3 regions of the Streptomyces paromomycinus genome follow, and region 1 is predicted to be linked to each of the others. Evidence: riboswitches for the same ligand, from Rfam matches in the RefSeq annotation. Region 1 holds a riboswitch; each other region holds the start of a gene.
What was found. A riboswitch is a leader RNA that binds a small molecule or an ion and turns the genes downstream of it on or off. The one in region 1 is predicted to bind cyclic di-AMP.

Region 1 (6,911 bases):
AGCAGGGCGAGGGACTCGCTGTTGCCCAGGATGGCGACGCGCGGGCCGGCGGGCAGCGGCTGGGAGGCGAGCAGCAGCCCGGCGTCGATCAGCTCGGTGACCGTGTCGACGCGGATCACGCCGGCCTGCCGCATCAGGGCGGAGACCGTGCTGTCGGGGATGCGGACCGTGGGGACGGTGTGGCCGAGCGGCGCGGTGCCGGTGTGGCGGGCGCCCTTGGCGACGACGACGGGCTTGACGGCGGCCGTACGGCGGGCGAGCCGCATGAACTTGCGCGGGTCGCCGATGGACTCCAGGTAGAGGATCGCGACGTCGGTGGCGGGGTCGTCGTACCAGTACTGGAGCAGGTCGTTGCCGGAGAGGTCGGCGCGGTTGCCGGCCGACAGGAAGGTGGAGATGCCGGCGATCGAGCCGTCGCCGGGGCCGCGCCGGTGCAGTCCGCTGAGCAGGGCGATGCCGATCGCACCGGACTGCGTGAACAGGCCGATGCGCCCGGCGCCGGGCATCTGGGGGGCGAGGGAGGCGTTCAGCCGGACGTCCGGCGCGGTGTTGAGCAGGCCGAAGGCGTTCGGCCCGATGAGCCGCATGCCGTACGAGCGGGCCTGGCGCAGCAGGGCGCGCTGTCGCTCGCGTCCCTCGGGGCCGGACTCGGCGTACCCGGAGGAGAGGATCACCAGGCCGCGAACGCCGTGCTCGCCGCAGTCACGGACCACGTCGGGGACCTGGGCGGCGGGGACGGCGAGCACCGCGAGGTCCACGGGCTCGGGGATCTCGGGCACCGAGCGGTGGCCGGGCACCCCTTCGGGGTCGAGGCGGGCGCCGCCCTCGGGGAAGGCGTTGTTGACCGCGTACACCCGGCCCGGGTAACCGGAGTCGAGGAGGTTGCGCAGGACGGAGCGGCCGACGCCGCCGGGGGCGCGGCCGGTGCCGATGACGGCGACCGAGCCGGGCGCCAGCAGGCGCTGCACGGAACGGGCCTCGGCGCGCTGCTCGCGGCCGCGCATGACGGCCATGGACTGCTCGGTGGGCTCCAGGTCGAACTCCAGGCGCACCACGCCGTCTTCGAAGGTGCGCTGCTGGGTGTACCCGGCGTCCGTGAAAACCTTGATCATTTTGGTGTTGGCGGGCAGCACCTCGGCCGCGAACCGGCGGATGCCGCGCTCCCGGGCGACGGCGGCGATGTGCTCCAGGAGGGCGGAGGCCACCCCGCGGCCCTGGTGGGCGTCCTGCACGAGGAAGGCGACCTCGGCCTGGTCGGCGCCCGGTTCCTTGGCGGGGCGGCCGCGGTCGTCGATGCGGTCGTAGCGGACCGTGGCGATGAACTCGCCGCCCACGGTGGCGGCCAGGCCCACCCGGTCGACGTAGTCGTGGTGGGTGAAGCGGTGCACGTCGCGGTCGGACAGGCGGGGGTAGGGCGCGAAGAAGCGGTAGTACTTCGACTCGTCCGAGACCTGTTCGTAGAACGAGACCAGGCGCTGCGCGTCGTCGGGGGCGATGGGACGGATGCGCGCGGTGCCGCCGTCGCGCAGCACGACATCGGCTTCCCAGTGGGCCGGGTAGACGCTGTCCGACGGGCTCTGCATGGGGGACAGCGTACGGCCCGCCACTGACAACCGGCTCGGTGTGCGGGCCCGTGCGGGCCGGGGCAGGCTGGGCCGGGACGGCCGGCCCCGGACGGCGGGGCCGGGCGGCGGGGCCGGGCGGCGGGAGCGGCGGCGGAAGGGCTCGGGAGGAGGGGCCGGGTGGGGCCTGGACGACGTGGTCCCGGATGGCGGACGGTGCGGGCGTACGCCGGAGATCCGCCGGTAGCGTGCCTCCGGCCTGCGGAAAGCGCCGTCCACGGCGCCGCCTCGGGCTGCCGGAGCACTCCCGGCGCCATGAGACACTGGTCTAGACAACCGTTACGACTTGAAGGGCAACACCATGGCTGAGCGCCGCGTCAATGTCGGTTGGGCCGAGGGTCTGCACGCCCGCCCCGCCTCGATCTTCGTCCGTGCGGCCACCGCCGCCGGGGTTCCCGTGACGATCGCGAAGGCCGACGGCAACCCGGTCAACGCGGCCTCCATGCTGGCCGTGCTGGGCCTGGGCGCCCAGGGCGGCGAGGAGATCGTGCTGGCCTCCGACGCCGAGGGCGCCGACGCCGCGCTCGACCGCCTCGCGAAGCTGGTCGCCGAGGGCCTTGAGGAGCTCCCGGAGACCGTCTGAACCGCTTCGCGGGTCACTGTGTTCGCGGCTCCGCCGCGGTAGCCTTCACCGGCGCCGAGGCGGGGCCGTTTTTCGTACGCTGCCGTATGTCACGGCCGATGGGCGGCGCCCTGCGGCCCGGAAATCCGCGCGCCATCATTACGGGCACGCCGAGGAATTCCCGCCGCGCCTCCCCCACCATTCCACTGCACCCCGGCAAATTCACGCGGCAATTCATCCGCGCTTTCCCGCAGCCTGCAACGCCGCACCGGAACTCTTGCCGGTGCCCCGGCGAAATCGCCTACCGCTTGTATACGGCCCGCCTGTTAATTCCGTTCGCGCGTCGTGTTTACGGTCTGTTTCGAACCCCTCACCGCCGGCCCCGGGACCACCGGACGCAGCCGGTACGCCGGGCGCGAGCGCTCGATGTGCGCCGCCATCAGGGCGCGGGCCCGCTCGGCGTCCCCGCGGCTCACCGCGTCCAGCACCGCCCCGTGCTCCTCCCAGGAGCGCTCGTCGCGGGCCGGGAGTTCGACCACGTACATCCAGTCGATCTTGCGCCGTACCTGGGTGAGCAGCGCCGCCAGGCCCGTACTGCCGGACGCCTGGGCGAGCGTCTCGTGGAACCAGCCGTCGAGTTGGCGCAGCTCGGCGCGGTGACCGTGCCGGGCGCGCTCGCGGCCCAGCCGTACGACGCCGCGCAGCACCTTGATGTGCGCCGCGGTGCGGCGGGCCGCGGCGCGCGCGGCGCCGAGCGGCTCCAGCAGCGCCCGGATGTCCAGGGCGTCGGCCGCCTCCCGCTCGGTCGGCTCGGCCACGCAGGCACCCGCGTGGTGCCGGATGACGACGAAGCCCTCCGACTGCAGCGTGCGCAGCGCCTCGCGTACGGGAACACGGGAGACCCCGTAACGGCCTGCCAGCATTTCCTCGATGAGGCGACTGCCCGGCGCGAGGACGCCGGATACGATGTCGTCGCGGATCGCCGTGCACACCACATGCGCGGAAAGGGGACCTCGCATCGCCTGTGCCTCCGCCGTAATCCGCTGGGAACTTCCGGAAATGCCGCCGGACGGCGACTTTCGACGTGACTCTATGCGACAGGAACCGGATATCCGACGGCCGTGGCGCATTCATGGATATTTTTTGGCCAGGTATCGCACGGGCGGAAACGCGGATGCCCCGGCCGCGGGGGCCGGGGCACCGTACGGGGGACGGGTGCGACGGGAGTGACGAGCGGGACGGATGTCCGTCAGACGTTCACGCCGTGCGAGCGCAGGTAGGCGACCGGGTCCATGTCCGAGCCGTACTCCGCCGAGGTGCGGGCCTCGAAGTGCAGGTGCGGCCCGGTGACGTTGCCGGTGTCGCCCGACAGGGCGATCTGCTGGCCCGGGGTCACGGTCTGGCCGACCGAGACGTTGATCGACGACAGGTGGCCGTACTGGGTGTAGGTGCCGTCGTTCATCTTGATGACGACGTTGTTCCCGTACGCGCCGCCCCAGCCGGCCTCGACCACGGTGCCCGAGCCGACGGCGTGGACGGTGGTGCCGGAGGAGGCGTGGAAGTCGATGCCGGTGTGGCTGCCGGAGGACCACAGGCCGCTGGACGCCTTGTAGCTGGTGGAGACGTAGGAGCCGTCGATCGGCGCGACGTACATGAGCAGGCGCTTGCGCTCGGCCTCGCGGGCGGCGCGCTCCTTGGCCTCGCGCTCCTTCTTGGCCTCGGCCTCGGCCTGGCGCTTGGCCTCCTCGGCCTGCTTGCGCGCCTCGGCCTCGGCCTTGGCCTGCGCGGCGGCGGCCTCGGCGGCCTCCTGCTGCGCGTCGGCCTGCGCCTCGATCTGCTCGGCGAGCTCGTCGCCGAGGACGACGGCGTGGTGCAGGCCGGTGTCGTGGCTGCCCGCGTCGTCCGGGTTGCCGGCCGCCAGGGCCGGGGAGGCGACGGAGGCGATGACGCCGGACGCGGCGAGCGTGGCTATGCCGGCGAGGTTACGGGTCGTCCGCGCGCTGCGGCTCGGACCACGGTGCTTCCCGGTGGCACGGGTGAACGCCATGGGCTGACTGTGTCCTTTCCTTCCCTCTCGCCTACCGGGTTAGCTGACGGGTTCGGAGCAGGAAGGTCTCCTACGGGCGCCTCCGGGAAGGCGTCCGATTCACCCCAAGGGACATGGGTCCCCGGCTCCCCTGGCTCGCGCCGTACGGGGACTCGGCGATGCCTGTCCGTGCCGCGGTTGCGGCGGTGATCCTGCGGACAGCCGGATCGACGCTAAACGGGGCCACTTTCAATCGGCAAACAGAACTCCGAATTTGTGCCGTACGCCACACGGGCACCGTGCAACCACCCCCAACAATTGGGACATATAGAAGATCCAGTGGCGCCTGCGCACCACTGGATCCCTTATGTGACCGTTCGTCACACGCCCGGGTCACGGGCCGTCAGCCATCACCGGCCGCCGTCGGCCCCACGGGCCCCTCGGGCCGCCGGCCGGCCGCCCCGCGCCGGAGACGAGCCGACGCGGCGTGCCGGGGTGGCGTGCCGCCGTGACGTACCGGGATGGCGTGCCGGCGCGACGTGCCGGTGACGCTCCTCAGCCCTTGACGACCGTCACCTCTCCGATGCCGAGCGCCTTGACCGGCTCCTCGATCTCGGCGGCGTCGCCCACCAGGACGGTCACCAGCCGGTCGACCGGGAAGGCGTTGACGGCCGCGGCGGTCGCCTCGACCGTGCCGGTGGCCGCCAGCCGCTCGTACAGCCGGGCCTGGTAGTCGTCCGGGAGCTGCTGCTCGACCTGGTCGGCGAGGGTGCCGGCGACCGCCGCGGCGGTCTCGTACTTCAGCGGCGCGACCCCGACGAGGTTCTGTACGGCGACGTCGCGCTCGGCGTCCGTCAGGCCCTCCGCCGCGAGGGTGCGCAGCACCTTCCAGAGGTCCTCCAGCGCCGGGCCGGTGGAGGCGGTGTCCACCGAGCCGCTGATGGCGAGCATCGCGGCACCGTCGCCGTCGGCCGAGGAGCGCAGCACCTGCCCGAAGGAGCGCACGCCGTAGGTGTAGCCCTTCTCCTCGCGCAGCACCCGGTCCAGGCGGGAGGTGAGGGTGCCGCCGAGGCAGTACGTGCCGAGCACCTGCGCGGGCCAGACGCGGTCGTGCCGGTCGGCGCCGATCCGGCCGATCAGCAGCTGGGTCTGGACGGCGCCGGGGCGGTCGACGATCACGACCCGGCCGGTGTCGTCGGCGGTGATCGGGCTGGCCTTCACCGGTTCGGCGGGCGACCCCGTCCAGGCGCCGAGAGTCTCCGTGAGGGCCGCGTCGAGGTCGACGCCGGTGAAGTCGCCGACGACGACGGCGGTGGCCGTGGCGGGGCGTACATGGGCCTCGTAGAACGCCCGCACGGCCGCCGCGTCGATACGGGTGACGGTCTCCTCGGTGCCCTGGCGCGGCCGCGACATCCGCGAGTCGGCCGGGAACAGCTCCTTGGACAGGGCCATCGCGGCGCGCCGGGCCGGGTTGGCGAGCTCGTGCGGGATCTCGTCGAGGCGGTTGGCCACCAGGCGCTCGACCTCGCCGTCCGGGAAGGCGGGGGCGCGCAGGGCGTCGGCGAGCAGGCCGAGCGCCTTGTCCAGCCGGGAGGCCGGGACCTCCAGGGACACCCGGACGCCGGGGTGGTCGGCGTGCGCGTCCAGAGTGGCGCCGCAGCGCTCCAGCTCGGCGGCGAACTCCTCGGCGTCGTGCTTGTCGGTGCCCTCGGACAGGGCGCGCGCCATGATGGTGGCGACGCCGTCCAGGCCCGCCGGCTCGGCCTCCAGGGGCGCGACGATGTCGATCTCGACGGCGACGACCTGCTGGCCGGGACGGTGGCTGCGCAGGACCGTGAGCCCGTTGGGGAGCCGGCCGCGCTCGGGGGCCGGGAAGGCCCACGGCTTGGGGTCGCCGCCGGCCGGCTGCGGGTGGAAGGTCATCGTGCTGCTGACGGCGTCGCTCACTGGGCCGCCTCCTCGTCGTTGTCCTCGGCGGCGGTCGGCTCGGTCGGCTCGTACACGAGGACCGCGCGGTTGTCGGGGCGCAGCCGGGCCTTGGCGACCTCCTGCACCTCCTGCGGGGTGATCTCCAGAACGCGCTGCACGGCGGTCAGGGCGAGCTGCGGGTCGCCGAACAGGACGGCGAACCGGCACAGTTCGTCGGCGCGCCCGGCGGCCGTGGCGAGCCGGTCCAGCCACTCGCGCTCCAGCTGGGCCTGCGCGCGCTCCATCTCCTCGGGGGTGGGGCCCTCCTCGGCGAAGCGGGCCAGTTCCTCGTCCACGGCACTCTCGATGCCGGAGACCTCGACGCCGCCGGAGGTCTTCACGTCCAGCCAGCCCAGCGAGGGGGCGCCGGCCAGCCGGAGCAGGCCGAAGCCCGCCGCGACGGCCGTACGGTCACGGCGCACCAGGCGGTTGTACAGCCGCGAGGACTCGCCGCCGCCGAGCACCGTCAGGGCCAGATCGGCGGCGTCGGCCTCACGGGTGCCGTCGTGCGGGAGGCGGTAGGCGGCCATCAGGGCGCGGGAGGGGACGTCCTCCTCGACGACCTCGCGCAGCTCCTTGCCGATGACGTCCGGGAGGGAGCCGTCACGCGGCGGCTGCTTGCCCTCGTGGCCCGGGATGGAGCCGAAGTACTTCTCCACCCAGGCGAGAGTCTGCTCCGGGTCGATGTCGCCGACGATCGACAGCACCGCGTTGTTGGGCGCGTAGTACGTAC
Region 2 (6,911 bases), 3.2 Mb from region 1:
CGTCCCGTACGAGGTGCCGCTCGGTCATCCGTACGCAGCCGATGTCCACGGAGCGGGCGGCGCGCACGGTGTCGGAGCCGAGGACGAACTCGGTGGAGCCGCCGCCGATGTCCACCACCAGGTACGGGGTGTCGAGGTCGGTGCGGCCGGTCAGCTCCTTGGTGGCGCCGGTGAAGGAGAACTCCGCCTCCTGGCCGCCGGTGATCACCTCGGGCTCGACGCCCAGGATGTCCACCACGCCGCGCACGAAGTCCTCCCGGTTCTCGGCGTCGCGGGAGGCGGAGGTGGCCACGAAGCGGACGGTCTCGGCGCCCAGCTCCTCGATGACCGCGGCGTACTCGCGACAGGCCGCGAAGGTGCGCTCCAGGGCCTCGGGGGCGAGCCGGCCGGTACGGTCCACGCCCTGCCCCAGGCGCACGATCGTCATCCGGCGGTCCAGGTCCTTCAGCTCGCCGGTCGCCGGGTCGAGGTCGGCGACGAGCAGACGGATGGAGTTGGTGCCGCAGTCGACGGCCGCTACGCGCTTCATGCGGTCGGGTCTCCTTCGTCCTCGGTGGTGTCCGTGCAGGGGGTCACGCAGGGGCCCTTGCGCCACCACGCCGGCAGCATCGCCAGCGCCTCGTCGCCGAGCGGGTTGACGCCGGGGCCGGCCGCGAGCGAGTGGCCGACCAGGACGTGCAGGCACTTGACCCGGTCGGGCATGCCGCCCGCGCTGGGGAAGTTCTTCAGCTCCTCGATGGCGTCCCGGCGGCGGATGTAGTCCTCGTGGGCGGCCCGGTACTTGTCGGCCAGCTCCGGGTCCGTGGCCAGCCGCTCGGTCATCTCCTTCATCACGCCGTTGGCCTCCAGCGTGCCGATCGCGGAGGCCGCGCGCGGGCAGGTGAGGTAGTAGAGCGTGGGGAAGGGGGTGCCGTCCTCCAGGCGCGGAGCCGTCTCGACGACGTCCGGCTGTCCGCAGGGGCAGCGGTGCGCGATGGCGCGCAGACCGCGCGGCGGGCGGCCGAGCTGTTCCTTGAAGGCCGCGATGTCCGCATCGGTGGGCTCGGTGCGCTCGGTCTGCGGCGGGGGCATGAGGTGTTCAGACACGGACGTGGGTGCTTTCGGTCGTGGCGATGGTGGAGACGGCGGCGCCGTACGGCGGGCCGGGCCGGGCGCGCGCCCCGCACAGGCTACTTGTCGGCGGCGTCCAGGCCGTTCCAGATGTTGTCGTACCAAGGGTCTTCGGTGGCGGCCTGTCCGGTGCGCCGCTTCCCCGTGCCGGAGCCGTCCTGGACGATGAAGCCGGTCTCGCCGGGCCGGACGTAGTGCAGGTGCAGCCGCGCCTGCTGCCGTACGTACTCCGGGTCCTGCCACCGGGCCTTCTCGTCGCGCAGCTCGTCGGCGCGCAGCTGGGCCTCCGCGGCCTGGCGGCGCTGGTCGGCGATCTCGGCGCGCTGCGAGATGTACTGCCGGGTGGGGTACGCGAGGGCGACGACCAGGGAGCAGAGCACCAGCGCGAGCAGCGCCGCACGGCCGGTCAGGCGGCCCCGGCGGGGCCGGCCGGCGCGCTGGACGCGGGCGGCGGCCTGTTCGCCGAGCGCCTTGAGCCGGGTCGCGGTGGAGAACCGTTCCGCGGACACGTCGCCTCCCCTGGGTCACCGGGCCCGGGACGGCCCGGCCCGCAGCACGTACGTCCCCGGCAACGGTACGGGACCGCTGCCGGGGACGTACGTATTCACGGCTTCCGGGGCCGTTCGCGGCCCGCGGGGGTCAGCCCTGGCCGGGCCGGTCAGCCTTTTCCGGGCCGGTCAGCCCTTGCCGGGCCGGTCAGCCCTTGAAGCGCGGGAAGGCGGAGCGGCCCGCGTAGACCGCCGCGTCGTCGAGGATCTCCTCGATGCGCAGCAGCTGGTTGTACTTGGCGACGCGCTCGGAGCGGGCCGGGGCACCGGTCTTGATCTGGCCGCAGTTGGTGGCGACGGCCAGGTCGGCGATGGTGACGTCCTCGGTCTCGCCGGAGCGGTGCGACATCATGCACTTGAAGCCGTTGCGCTGGGCCAGCTCGACGGCGTCCAGGGTCTCGGTCAGCGAACCGATCTGGTTGACCTTGACCAGCAGGGCGTTGGCCGAGTTCTCCTCGATGCCGCGGGCCAGGCGCTCCGGGTTGGTGACGAACAGGTCGTCGCCGACCAGCTGCACCTTGGAGCCCAGGCGCTCGGTGATGACGTTCCAGCCGGCCCAGTCGTCCTCGAACAGCGGGTCCTCGATGGAGACCAGCGGGTAGGCGCCGACCAGCTCCTCGTAGTACGAGGTCATCTGCTCGGCGGTGCGCTGCTCGCCCTCGAACTCGTAGACACCGTCCTTGTAGAACTCGGAGGCGGCGACGTCGAGCGCCAGCGCGATGTCCTGGCCGGGGGTGTAGCCGGCTTCCTTGATCGCTTCGAGGATCAGGTCCAGGGCCTCGCGGTTGGAGCCCAGGTTCGGGGCGAAGCCGCCCTCGTCGCCCAGGCCGGTGGCCAGGCCCTTGCCCTTCAGGACCTTCTTGAGGGTGTGGTAGACCTCGGTGCCCCAGCGCAGCGCCTCGGAGAAGGACTCCGCGCCGATCGGGGCGATCATGAATTCCTGGATGTCCACGTTGGAGTCGGCGTGCGAGCCGCCGTTCAGGATGTTCATCATCGGCACCGGCAGCACGTGGGCGTTCGGGCCGCCGAGGTAGCGGAACAGCGGCAGGTCGCTGGCCTCGGAGGCGGCGTGCGCGACGGCCAGGGAGACGCCGAGGATGGCGTTGGCGCCGAGCGAGCCCTTGTTGTCGGTGGCGTCCAGGTCGAACATGGCCTGGTCGATCAGGCGCTGCTCGGTGGCGTCGTAGCCGACCAGCTCCGGGCCGATCTGCTCGATGACCGCGAGGACGGCCTTCTCCACGCCCTTGCCCTGGTAGCGGTTCGGGTCACCGTCACGCAGCTCGATGGCCTCGAAGGCGCCGGTCGAGGCGCCGGACGGGACGGCGGCACGGCCGGTGCTGCCGTCGTCGAGGCCGACCTCGACCTCGACCGTGGGATTGCCTCGCGAGTCGAGGATCTCGCGAGCTACGACGACGTCGATGGACGGCACGTTGTCTCCTTCATGGGTGTCTGGAGTTCTGCAGCACGAGCCTAACGGCCTCCGGGGGTTCCGCTCGCCGCCAGCCCGGTCCTCGGGACGAATACACCCGCAAAGCCCCTGTTCACAGGACGTATGGGTGCAATGTTCGCTGAAGGGAGAAGTCGGCGGACGGGGTGGCTCCCGGCGGCCGGGCGGGGGAAAGGGAGAAGCCCCGCCGCGGTGCCTGCGGGGGACAGGCGCCGTGACGGGGCGGTCTCACGGGAAGAGCGGGTTCCCGGGGCCGTGACACAGGCGGTGAGCGGCCCCCCGGGAGCCGGGCCGCCCGTACGTACCGCCGTACGTACGGAGTGCCTCGGTCACCCGGGATCTCTCAGGGCTTCGGCCGGCTCAGACGGCCAGCTTCTGGCCCGGGAAGATCAGGTTGGGGTTGCCGCCGATGACGGACTTGTTATTCGCGTAGACCGACTTCCAGTTCTTGCCGTGGGAAGCGGCGATCTTGGCGAGGGTGTCACCGGACTTCACGGTGTAGTTGCCCTCGGGGTTCGACTTCGGCGTGGACTTCTGGGCCGGGGCCGGGGTCTTGCGGGCCAGCTCCTCGCCCTGCTTGCGGGCCTCGGAGCGCGAGGTGTTCTGCGGGGCGGAGTAGGAGCGCTGCGACTTGTAGGTCTTGTGCGACTTGTGCGAGCTGCCCTGCGACGAGCCGCCGTCGGCCTTGGCGTTCGCGTTGCCCTGGCCGAGGTGGCCGCCGGCGCAGGTCCAGGCACCCGGGCCCTGGATGGCGAGCAGGCGCTCGGCCGCGGCGATCTGCTGGCTCTTGCTGGCCTGGTCGGCGCGCGGGGCGTACTGGGTACCGCCGGCGGCGGCCCAGCTGGAGTTCGAGAACTGCAGGCCACCGTAGTAGCCGTTACCGGTGTTGATCGACCAGTTGCCACCGGACTCGCACTGGGCGACGGCGTCCCAGTTGTTGCCCGCGGCGGAGGCAGAGGTGGCGCCCATCAGCGGGACGGCCACAGCGGCACCGGCGACGCCCGCCAGCGTGGCGACGCGGACGGCCTTGGAGGGACGACGGTGCTTGCCCTTGGTGTTCAGCATGGTTGTTCCTCACCGACGCCTGCGAGGTGAGCTGTCGGGTTCGGGCCATGTGAGTTGCCCGGCCGTGTGTGCTTCACACATGGCTTCACCCCTAGCCGGTTGGACCCGCTTCCGCGGGCGGGGCCGGCGCTTACCTTGGGTCCCCCGCTCCTGCCTTCGGCGCTCTCGCGTCGAGTGACCTCCGACCACCGGCAGGATTCGGCGTGTGATCGAAGGGCCCGCTTTGGCGAGCGATGAAGACGGTAAACAGGAACACCCCGCGGGTTCAAACCCCTACATCTGAGGCCAGTTGGCCCCCAGACATCACAGGATCATCACATTTCCGCAGGTCGCCGCAGGTTTGGAAACAACGGGCGGGACGGTCACCGCAGTCCCGAACGAGATCCATGTCTCACTTTCACCAAAGCGGGCAAAGCCTCACGAACTATCCCTGCTTGCCGTCCAGCTCAAGGCGCTGACCAGGGTGGATAAGGTCCGGATCGCCCCCGATGACGCCTTTGTTGGCCGCGTAGAGCGCCGGCCAGCCCCCGTCGACCCCGCGGTCCTCGGCGATGGCTGACAGGTTGTCACCGGGCCGCACGGTGTAGTCACCTGGCGCGCCCGGGTCCGTACGGTGCGCGTCGCCGCCCCGCGAGGGGTGCCCCCCGCCGGACCGGCCCGCGTCGCCGGAGCCCGCGCCCGTACCGGTGCCCGTGTCCGCGCCCGTACCCGCGTCCGCGCCCGTGCCGGGCTGCTCCGCGGGCCGGCCGCGGTGCTTGCCCTGCGACGGGGGCGTGGTGGGGCTCGTGGAGGCGCCGTCGGCCGGGTCGGCGGGCCGCGACGGGTCCTGCGTACGGCCCGTGCCGGACGGGTCCGGCGTACGGGACGGGTCCGGGGTGCCGGCCGGGCCGGTGGGCGACGGCTTCGGCTCCGGGGTGCGCGTACCGCCGGACTCCGGCGTCCCGGACGGCTCGGAGGGCTTCGACGGCTCGGCGGAGGGCGGCGGAGTGGACGGGGACGGCGAGGAGGGCTCGGGGGACGGCGTCGCCGTGCCGCCCGGGTCGACGTCCGGCCCGCTGCCGCCCTGCTTGAGTCCCGCGTTCACCGCGCAGCTCGGCCAGGTGTCGGGGCCGCGCGCCGCGAGGATCGACTCGGCGACGGCTATCTGCTGCGACCGGCTGGCCAGGTCGGGGCGCGAGGCGTACGACGGGCCGCCGTAGCGGTCCCACATGTCCTGGGTGAGCTGGAGCCCGCCGTAGAAGCCGTTGCCGCCGTTGGCGCTCCACACCCCGCTGCTCTCGCACTGTGCGACGCGGTCCCAGGTGGCCGCGTCGGCGGCCTCGGCGCTGCTCGCGGCGAGCAGGGGCATGGCGAGGGCGCCGCCGGCGACTCCCGCCGTGACGAAGATGGCCGGAGCCTGGCGGGGGCGTCGGTGACGGCCGTTCCCGGAGCGCATGCGGTTGCCTTTCGAGCGGCGGTTGAGTTGTCGTCGAGAGGCCGGCGCCGTCGGCTGCGTGGCCCGTGCGCTGCCGCGCCGCCCGCCCCGGCCTTTCAAACGGTTGAAAGTAGCGGGACGGCCCGTCCGTCACAAGCCGGTGTAGCGGAGATCACGCGCAGGTCACGGTCTGACGGGTGGTCATGTACGAACAGGCTCCCGGCCCCGTACGGAGGGGCGGGACGCCCTCTTTGCACGGGTGCGGCATCACCTGGGTACGGGGGTGAACTCCACCGGCAGGGCGCGCAGCCCGCGCATGATCAGACCGCCGCGCCAGCGCAGATCGTCCGGGTCGGCGCCGAGCCGGAGGTCCGGCAGCCGGGTCAGCAGGGTGGCTATCGCGGTCTGCCCTTCGAGGCGGGCCAGCGGCGCGCCCAGGCAGTAGTGGATGCCGTGGCCGTACCCGAGGTGCTGGTTGTCGCGGCGGGACAGGTCCAGCACGTCCGGCCCCGGGAAGCGCTCGGGGTCGCGGTCGGCGGCGGCCAGGACGACCAGGACCGGGTCGCCCTCGGCGATCCGCTGCCCGCCGAGGGTGAGGTCCCGGGTGGCGAAGCGCCAGGTGGCCAGCTCGACCGGGCCGTCGTAGCGCAGCAGCTCCTCGACGCCGGTGGCGAGCAGCCCCTCGTCGCCCTCGGCGGCGGCCTTCTGGAGCAGCCGGCGCTGCTCGGGGTGGCGCAGGAGCTGGTACACGCCGTTGCCGATGAGGTTGACGGTGGTCTCGAAGCCCGCGAACAGGAGGATGAAGGCCATCGCGGCGGCTTCGTTCTCGCTCAGGTGCTCGCCGTGGTCGGAGGCGCGGATCAGGCCGGAGATCAGGTCGTCGGCGCCCTCGTCGCCGAGCGACTCGCGCTTGCGGTGGATCAGCTCGGCGAGATAGCCGCGCATCTTCTTCACCGACCGGGCGACGCCGCCGCGCGGCCCGCCGCCGTGCCGGATCATCATCCCGGCCCAGTCGCGGAAGTCGTCCTGGTCCTCGCGCGGGACGCCGAGCAGGTCGCAGATGGCGTAGATGGGCAGCGGGAAGGCGAACTCGTGGATGAGGTCGGCCGCGCCGCGCTCCGCGAAGGAGTCGATGAAGGAGTCGGTCAGCTCCTGTACGCGCGGCGCGAACCGGGCGATACGGCGCGGAGTGAACGCCTTGGAGACCAGCCGGCGAAGCCGGGTGTGGTCCGGCGGGTCGATGTTGAGCAGGTGGGTCATCAGGTTGGCGCCGCGCTCGCCGGGGATGCCGACCTTGCCCTTGCCGTGCGCGGCCTCGCTGTGGTGC
Region 3 (6,911 bases), 6.2 Mb from region 1:
ACATCCCGGCCAGGGCCGCGACCGGCCGGATGCGGCGGACGGCCCTGGCCCGCTACAGGGCCGACGGTCCTGGCGCGTAGCGATGCCCCGGCAGCGCTGCCGGGGCATCGGTACGCGCCAGGACACTCAGGTGGCGGTGGTGCGGTCGGTGGGCTCGCGGCTGCCGCACTTGGCCAGGCCGCGACTGATCATGTAGCCGACGGTCAGCAGCGTGACGTAGAACCACGCCTGGTCGGCGGGGAAGCGGTCCACACGGGAAGCGTCGCCGCCGACGACGGCGGAGGCGACCAGGACCGCCACGACGGCGGCGACGTAGACGAAGAACTCGGTGCTCTTGAACGCGGGCTTGGTCTCCGTGCTCGCGTGCCGCTCGGCGCGGGCGGCCCGGGAGCGGCCGGATTCCGGATAGCCGGCGGATGAAGCGGTAGCCATCGCGTCCTCCTGGACTCGGTTCGGCCCGAGGAGCTCGGGTCCGTCCGGCGGGTACCCGGGCGGTCCGGTGCGGAACGGCGCTTTCCGTACGGGCGGATTCCACAGAACTCCTTTGGCCAGGGGCCCGCGCGCCAGGTGTCGCTTCGTGCTGCCCGGCGGGACTGCGGCAGCGGACGCGCAGGGCGGCGGAGCAGGTCAGGGCACACCGTCACGCCGGGCCGGCGCCGGAGCGCCCGGGGACTTCGGCCGGAACGCTGCACCGGCGGCGCGCTCCCGGCCGGGCCCCGGACACCCGGCCTTACGGGCCGTCATGTGCACCGGGAGCGAGTCGACCTGACAGCCCGTGAGCTTTTCGCTTTCAGCGAGCAGCCCTATCCGCCCCGCCGAAGGCATTGCTTTCGCCCGGCGGGACGTGCTCCCATCTAGCTCTGCGTACGTCCTGTACATTTTTTACAGACGCTCAGGAAAGAGGAGCTCCCCATGAACGGCCCCCAGGCCCGATACGTCCTCCCGGAGTTCACCGAACGCACCTCCTACGGGGCCCGGACCATGGACCCGTACTCCAAGCTGCTCGGCGAGCGGATCGTCTTCCTGGGCACCCCGGTCGACGACGCCGCGGCCAACGACGTGATCGCCCAGCTCATGCACCTGGACTACGACGCGCCCGGCCGGGACATCTCGCTCTACATCAACTCCCCCGGCGGCTCGTTCACCGCGATGTCCGCGATCTACGACACGATGCAGTTCGTCGGCTGCGACATCGAGACGGTCTGCCTCGGGCAGGCCGCCTCCGTCGCCGCGGTGCTGCTGGCCGCCGGCGCGCCCGGCAAGCGCCTCGCGCTGCCGGGCGCGCGCGTCCTCGTCCGTCAGCCCTCGTTCGACGAACCGGTGCAGGGGCAGGCCGACGACCTCCGCATCCAGGCGGACGAACTGCTGCGCATGCGGGCCCTCCTGGAGGGCCTGCTCGTACGGCACACCGGCCGGCCTCCCGAGCGGATCACCGAAGACCTCGAACGCGAGAAGGTCTTCAGCGCCGAGGCCGCCATGGAGTACGGCCTCATCGACGGGCTGACCCGCAGCCGCAAGCAACACCCCGCGACACCGGGCGCGAGGTGAGCCCGGGATGTGGCCGCCCGAACTGCCGCCGCTGCCGGCGCTGACGCGCGCCGAGGGGGAGGTCATCGACAGCTACCTGGCGGTCCTGGACCTGCTGGGCCGCATCAACCCCGCCCGAGGTACGGACACGTACGGCGGTCTCCGCGCCGCGCAGGCCCTGGTCGGCAAGACCACCGCGCTGCGGGACGCGTTGGCGCTCATGCACGACCGGGGCGAGAGCGAGCTCCACGCGGCAACGCTGGCGCAGGCCCTGCGCGTACTGGACGGTGAGCGCCGCGCACGGCTGATCTCCGTACCCCCGCCGCGAAGTTGACGCACCGCGTCCCCGACCGGACGGGGACGCGGGCGCCTTCCCTTCCCGTCCCTGATGCACCAGGGCCCCCACCCGTCCCGCGCGGCACACGCCGGGCAGGGGAGACAGGGGCGGCCAGGAGGTGCCGGAGCACCACAAGGGCCCACCCGTTCGGCGACACGGCGCCCGATCGGGCTCGCCCGAACGGCGTAGCCCCGGGGTCGTGTGCGGTGCCACACGGCTTGCGCGACGTACGTACGTGTCGCCCGGAACGTGACGTTCCGGGGCTGGTACGCGGGTCCGCACCCGTCGCGGGCCTCCCCCGGAACGACGTCCGTCCACCCGAACGGCGCAAGCGTGACCAAGCTCACATACAGCCGTTTCTGCTCGGAATCCGGGCGCGAGATGCGCAACGATCGCTTCGACGACAAGCCCCCGCCACAGCGGTGGGGCGGTCCGGGCGGACGCCCAATCCTGCCGCCGTACCGGATGTCTGGCCGATGCGCCTGGACCGGCAGGAGCGGAGGACCCGAGCACGACGGGACCGCCGGCCACCACGGCCGGACGGCCTCTTGGGGTGAAGTCGTCACCACGACCGGGCATCTTCGCCTGCCCGAACCCGACAGGTACTCCTTCGCAGGCGGCTGACGAAGGGTTGCGCATGACTGCGCGTACCAGCACTTCCCCTCTGCTGGCGCGGGCCGGAGTGATCTCCTTCCTCGCCCTCGCCACGGTCGGCGGGACACTGGTCGTACCAGGAGCCACCGAGGACGCGGCAGCCGCGTCCACCTCGGCCTCGGCACTGCGGATCGCCGCTTCCAAGAAGGGAGCGCCCTACAAGTACGGAGCCAGCGGGCCACACCGCTTCGACTGCTCAGGACTGACGCTGTACTCGTTCAAGCGGGCCGGGAAACGGCTGCCGCGCACCGCGGCGGCCCAGTACAACCGCACCCGGCATCTGTCGGCGTCCGCGCGCCGCGCCGGTGACCTGGTCTTCTTCCACTCCCGCCGCGGCATCTACCACGTGGGGATCTACGCGGGGGCGGGCAAGATCTGGCACGCGCCCAAGCCCGGCACCGTGGTGCGGCTGGAGCGCATCTGGTCACGCAGCGTCTCGTACGGGCGGGTGCGCTGACCGCGCGGTCCCGCCAGGGCGGTGCGGGACCCCGTGCGGCCACGAGCCCCGCCCCGCCCGCACCCGGGTGCGTACGCGGGCGCAACTCCCGCACGCCCGTGCGCGTTCGAGGAGTGATCAACGCGTCCGCGGATACCCGCACGCAATGGCCCCCCTCACCGACGAGCACCGGAACGAACTGCCAGGACGCCCCGAACTGCCGGGAACGGGCGAATCGTCCGAGTCGCACCGGCCACCCGGTTCCGCCCGGTACGCCGTGTGCGCGGACCGCAACGAGACGCCCCTGGAGCGCTACGACCGCAACTTCGGCGAACTGCTCCAGGAGCTGCGTGTCCTGCAGACCGGCGTGCAGATCCTGTTCGCCTTCCTGCTGACGCTGGCGTTCACCCCGCGCTTTGTGTCTCTGGACGCCACGCAACGCGCGTTCTACGTGGGCACATTACTGCTGGCAGTACTGGCGACGCTGCTGCTCACCGCGCCTGCCGCGGTGCACCGGGTGCTGTTCCGGCGGCGCGCGAAGGGGCTGATCGTGGAGGTCTCCGCACGGCTGACGGCAGCCGGGATGGCGGTCCTCGCACTGGCGCTGGCCGGTGCCGTGCTCCTCGTCGTCGACGTCGTACTGGGGCGCGGCGCGGGAGTGGTGGCGGGTTCGGTGACGCTGGTGACGTGCGGCGGCCTGTGGGCGCTGCTGCCCCGCGTACTGGGCCGTCGGAACGGGCACATCAAGCCGTCGGCTCGCGACTCCTCCTGAACGCCAGGGGGCCCGGGGGTGGCCTCCTGGGGCGGCGCTTCGGGAGCGGTGCCGTCGAAATCATTTGTGACCTGGTCGTCCTTGCTTTGCCGGCGGAGAACCGATGGAGTCTCCTCAGCACGTGAGGAGACCCATGCACAGGCACCTGCCCCAGCACACGCACACCAGGACCGACTCGTGAACCTGCGCGGACTTCTGCGCCGCCGCTCCCCCGCCACGCACTGCCCGGCCTGCGGCAGCACGGACGTGCTGTGGGAGGACGAGGGTGTCTACGGCGCCGGCGAACTGCTGTGGTGGTGCGCCTCCTGCCTGCATCAGTGGCATCCGGGCGACCTCGGCACCGGGGCGGACGGGGGTTCGGCAGCTCCCGCGAACGGCGCAGTATCGGTCCTTCCCACGCAGCCGACAGCAGCGGTTCCCCCGGCGAACCCCGCGACACCGACTCCTGCCGCGCCTCCCGCGCCATCCGCACCCCCTGCCGTCCCACCGCCCCCGCTCCAGCCCCCACCGAACGCTCCCGGCCCCGTCCCCGCCCCGGCCACCGTCGCCGAACGGGTGATGCACGCCGCCGGGCTGATCCCGCTGGGTCCCTGCCCCGGCGCCTACGAGCCGTGGCCGTGCCGCTGCGCCCGCTGCGGCCGCGCGACCAGCCCCACCTACCGGCAGGTGCGGGACGAGGGCGTGGGCTGTGCCTGCAGCACGGGCCGCCGTCGCAAACCGCGCTTCCTCACCAGACCCTGAAAAACCGCCCGATACCCGCCCGGCATCCTCCGTCGGCCGATTCCGCCGCTACGGCAGGAACAGCTTCCACGGCAAGGTGATCCAGACGGTCTTGCCCCCGGCCGCGGTGGGTTCGACCGTCACCTGTCCGCCGGACTCGGCGGCGAGGAAGCGGACGATCACCATGCCCCGGCCGTTGTCCTGCTGCACGGCGGCCGGCAGCCGCTTCGGCCAGCGCGGATGATCGTCGGTGACACCGACCCACAGCCGTTCGTCGCGGTCCAGCCGGACGTCGACGGTGAACACCGGTGACTGCCCGAACGTGTGCTGCACGGCATTGGTGGCGAGTTCGGAGACCATCAGCCGTACGGCATCGGCGGTCTCCGTCCCGTCCGGCAGGCCCCATTCGGCCAGTACGTCCATGACGTACCTGCGGGCCTCCGCCACCGACACCGGTGCGCTGGGCAGCGTGAGTGAGGATTCCTGGTGGTCTGCCATCGCGACGCCGTCCCTTTCCCACCGAGGCTCGACTCCGGCCCGCCGCCGAAGGAAGCCGCCCTCGCGTGCGGCCTCCCGGGCCCTTTCCGGTCCCTTCGGCCCCGGCCTCGGACTGCTCATGTGCCCCAGCCTGCCACTCATGCTGCGGTGGTGACGTGTCATCCACCAAGAAGTGCATATATCTGTCGCCCGAAGCGGTGAACTCTGCTACGCGAGACCGTATTTGCGCGGCACACTGTCGGATCGGAACCGGCCATCAGGGAGCGGGCGCATCCGCGGCGCACCTGAGGAGACGTACGGAGGGAGCGGTATGCGGTACGGGCCCGCGGTGCGCCGCCGCAAGCTGGGCGCGGAGTTGCGGCGGCAGCGGACACTGGCCGGATTCACCAGTGGTGAGGCGGCCCGGCTGGTCGGCTGGCACCAGTCGAAGGTCAGTCGCATCGAGACCGGGCGCAGCGGCGCCCGGCCGGCCGACGTCGAACTGCTGCTGGACGCGTACGGCGTGCGGGACGCGGAGCTGCGCGCGCTGCTGGCGGCGCTGTGCGGGGGCGGCACGCAGGGTGGTGACGGCGGCAACGGGCGGCCCGGCTGGTGGCACACCTACCGTGACCTGTTGCCGCCGGAGTACCGGGACTTCATCAGCCTGGAGTACGGGGCGTCCCGGGCGCGCACGCTGGAGACGACGGTGGTGCCCGGCCTGCTGCAGACGCCGGACTACGCGCGGGCGGTGACCCGCGCCACGCTGTCGGACCTGCCGGCGAAGCAGGTCGAGGAGCTGGTGGAGGTGCGCATCGCCCGCCAGGAGGTGCTGCGGGGCGAGCGGCCGCTGGAGCTGTGCGCGGTGCTGGACGAGGCGGTGCTGCGCCGGGAGGTCGGCCCGCCCGGGGTGATGGCCGCCCAGCTGCGGCACATTCTGGACGTGGGGCAATTGCCGCATGTGCTGCTACAGGTACTGCCCTTCGCGTCCGGTGTGCACATCGGCATCACCGGCCCTTTCGTTATCTTTTCATTTCCGCTCACTTCTGACTTGGATGTGGTTGTTCTCGACCATTTGACGAGTAGCCTCTACTTGGAGCAGAAAGCAGACCTCAGGGCGTACAGCGATGCGTTCGACATGCTGCGGGGGCGCGCCCTCTCGTGCGACAAGTCAGCGCAATTCATCGCCCGGATCGCCGAGACCTCGTGGGCCGGCTCCGGCGTCTGAGGAGGCACCATGTCACTCCTGCCCGGGCACGACCCGGTCCGCACCGTGCCGCACGGCGCGCGCTGGCGGCGCAGCAGCCACAGCACCGCGATGAACAACTGCGTCGAGACGGCACGCGTCGGCTCCGGCCTGCTCGCGGTACGCGACTCCAAGAACACCGCGGGCCCGGCGCTGCTGTTCACCACGGCGGCCTGGCGGTCCTTCGTCGGCGAACTGTCCGACGGCCGCTTCGCCAAGGTCGGGTGAGCCGGCCACGGGGCGACGGGACCGCACGGCCGGCCCTGGCAGGTGACCGGCCCTGGCAGATGACCGGCCCTGGCAGATGACCGGTCCTAGCAGGCAGCCGGCGCCGTCCGTACGACGGTCCGGACCGCTTCCCTCGCCTGCCGGGGGGACAGGTCGGCGCGGGCCGTCAGGCGCAGCCGGGAGATGCCGTCGGGTACGGACGGCGGCCGGAAGCAGCCGACCACGAGGCCCGCGTCCCGGCAGTCGGCGGCCCACCGGACGGCCAGTTCCGGCGAGGGCGCCCGTACGGACACCACCGCGGCGTCCGGGCGGACGACCGTCAGCCCGGCGGCACCGAGCCGCTGGTGCAGTTCCGCCGCCACCGCGCGGACCTGGGCGGCGCGTTCCGGCTCGCGCCGCAGCAGGCGCAGCGCCGTCCGGGCGCCGCCGGCCGCCGCCGGGGCCAGGCCGGTGTCGAAGATGAACGTCCGTGCGGTGTTGACCAGGTGCTCGATCACCCGGGCCGGGCCGAGGACCA

Region 2: it holds a riboswitch for cyclic di-AMP, as region 1 does, so the genes downstream of both, OEIGOIKO_RS25100 (transglycosylase family protein) here and OEIGOIKO_RS10715 (M23 family metallopeptidase) in region 1, are expected to answer to the same signal.
Region 3: it holds a riboswitch for cyclic di-AMP, as region 1 does, so the genes downstream of both, OEIGOIKO_RS37830 (C40 family peptidase) here and OEIGOIKO_RS10715 (M23 family metallopeptidase) in region 1, are expected to answer to the same signal.

Annotation. Positions count from the first base shown of each region.
Region 1 is NZ_BHZD01000001.1:2,680,019-2,686,929, forward strand. It holds gene OEIGOIKO_RS10700 (bifunctional acetate--CoA ligase family protein/GNAT family N-acetyltransferase) at 1-1,583, opposite strand, end outside; gene OEIGOIKO_RS10705 (HPr family phosphocarrier protein) at 1,924-2,205, shown strand; gene OEIGOIKO_RS10710 (GntR family transcriptional regulator) at 2,511-3,203, opposite strand; gene OEIGOIKO_RS10715 (M23 family metallopeptidase) at 3,434-4,231, opposite strand; cyclic di-AMP (ydaO/yuaA leader) riboswitch at 4,245-4,399, opposite strand; gene OEIGOIKO_RS10725 (M16 family metallopeptidase) at 4,766-6,133, opposite strand; gene OEIGOIKO_RS10730 (M16 family metallopeptidase) at 6,154-6,911, opposite strand, start outside.
Region 2 is NZ_BHZD01000001.1:5,861,530-5,868,440, reverse strand. It holds gene OEIGOIKO_RS25120 (Ppx/GppA phosphatase family protein) at 1-529, opposite strand, end outside; gene OEIGOIKO_RS25115 (DUF501 domain-containing protein) at 526-1,071, opposite strand; gene OEIGOIKO_RS25110 (FtsB family cell division protein) at 1,170-1,619, opposite strand; gene eno (phosphopyruvate hydratase) at 1,807-3,087, opposite strand; gene OEIGOIKO_RS25100 (transglycosylase family protein) at 3,466-4,170, opposite strand; cyclic di-AMP (ydaO/yuaA leader) riboswitch at 4,172-4,342, opposite strand; gene OEIGOIKO_RS25095 (LysM peptidoglycan-binding domain-containing protein) at 4,595-5,605, opposite strand; gene OEIGOIKO_RS25090 (cytochrome P450 family protein) at 5,852-6,911, opposite strand, start outside.
Region 3 is NZ_BHZD01000001.1:8,905,545-8,912,455, reverse strand. It holds gene OEIGOIKO_RS37845 (hypothetical protein) at 127-432, opposite strand; gene OEIGOIKO_RS37840 (ATP-dependent Clp protease proteolytic subunit) at 913-1,548, shown strand; gene OEIGOIKO_RS37835 (hypothetical protein) at 1,556-1,861, shown strand; cyclic di-AMP (ydaO/yuaA leader) riboswitch at 2,334-2,498, shown strand; gene OEIGOIKO_RS37830 (C40 family peptidase) at 2,502-2,975, shown strand; gene OEIGOIKO_RS37825 (DUF6328 family protein) at 3,121-3,726, shown strand; gene OEIGOIKO_RS37820 (hypothetical protein) at 3,904-4,467, shown strand; gene OEIGOIKO_RS37815 (ATP-binding protein) at 4,516-4,944, opposite strand; gene OEIGOIKO_RS37810 (helix-turn-helix domain-containing protein) at 5,255-6,148, shown strand; gene OEIGOIKO_RS37805 (DUF397 domain-containing protein) at 6,158-6,394, shown strand; gene OEIGOIKO_RS37800 (8-amino-7-oxononanoate synthase) at 6,481-6,911, opposite strand, start outside.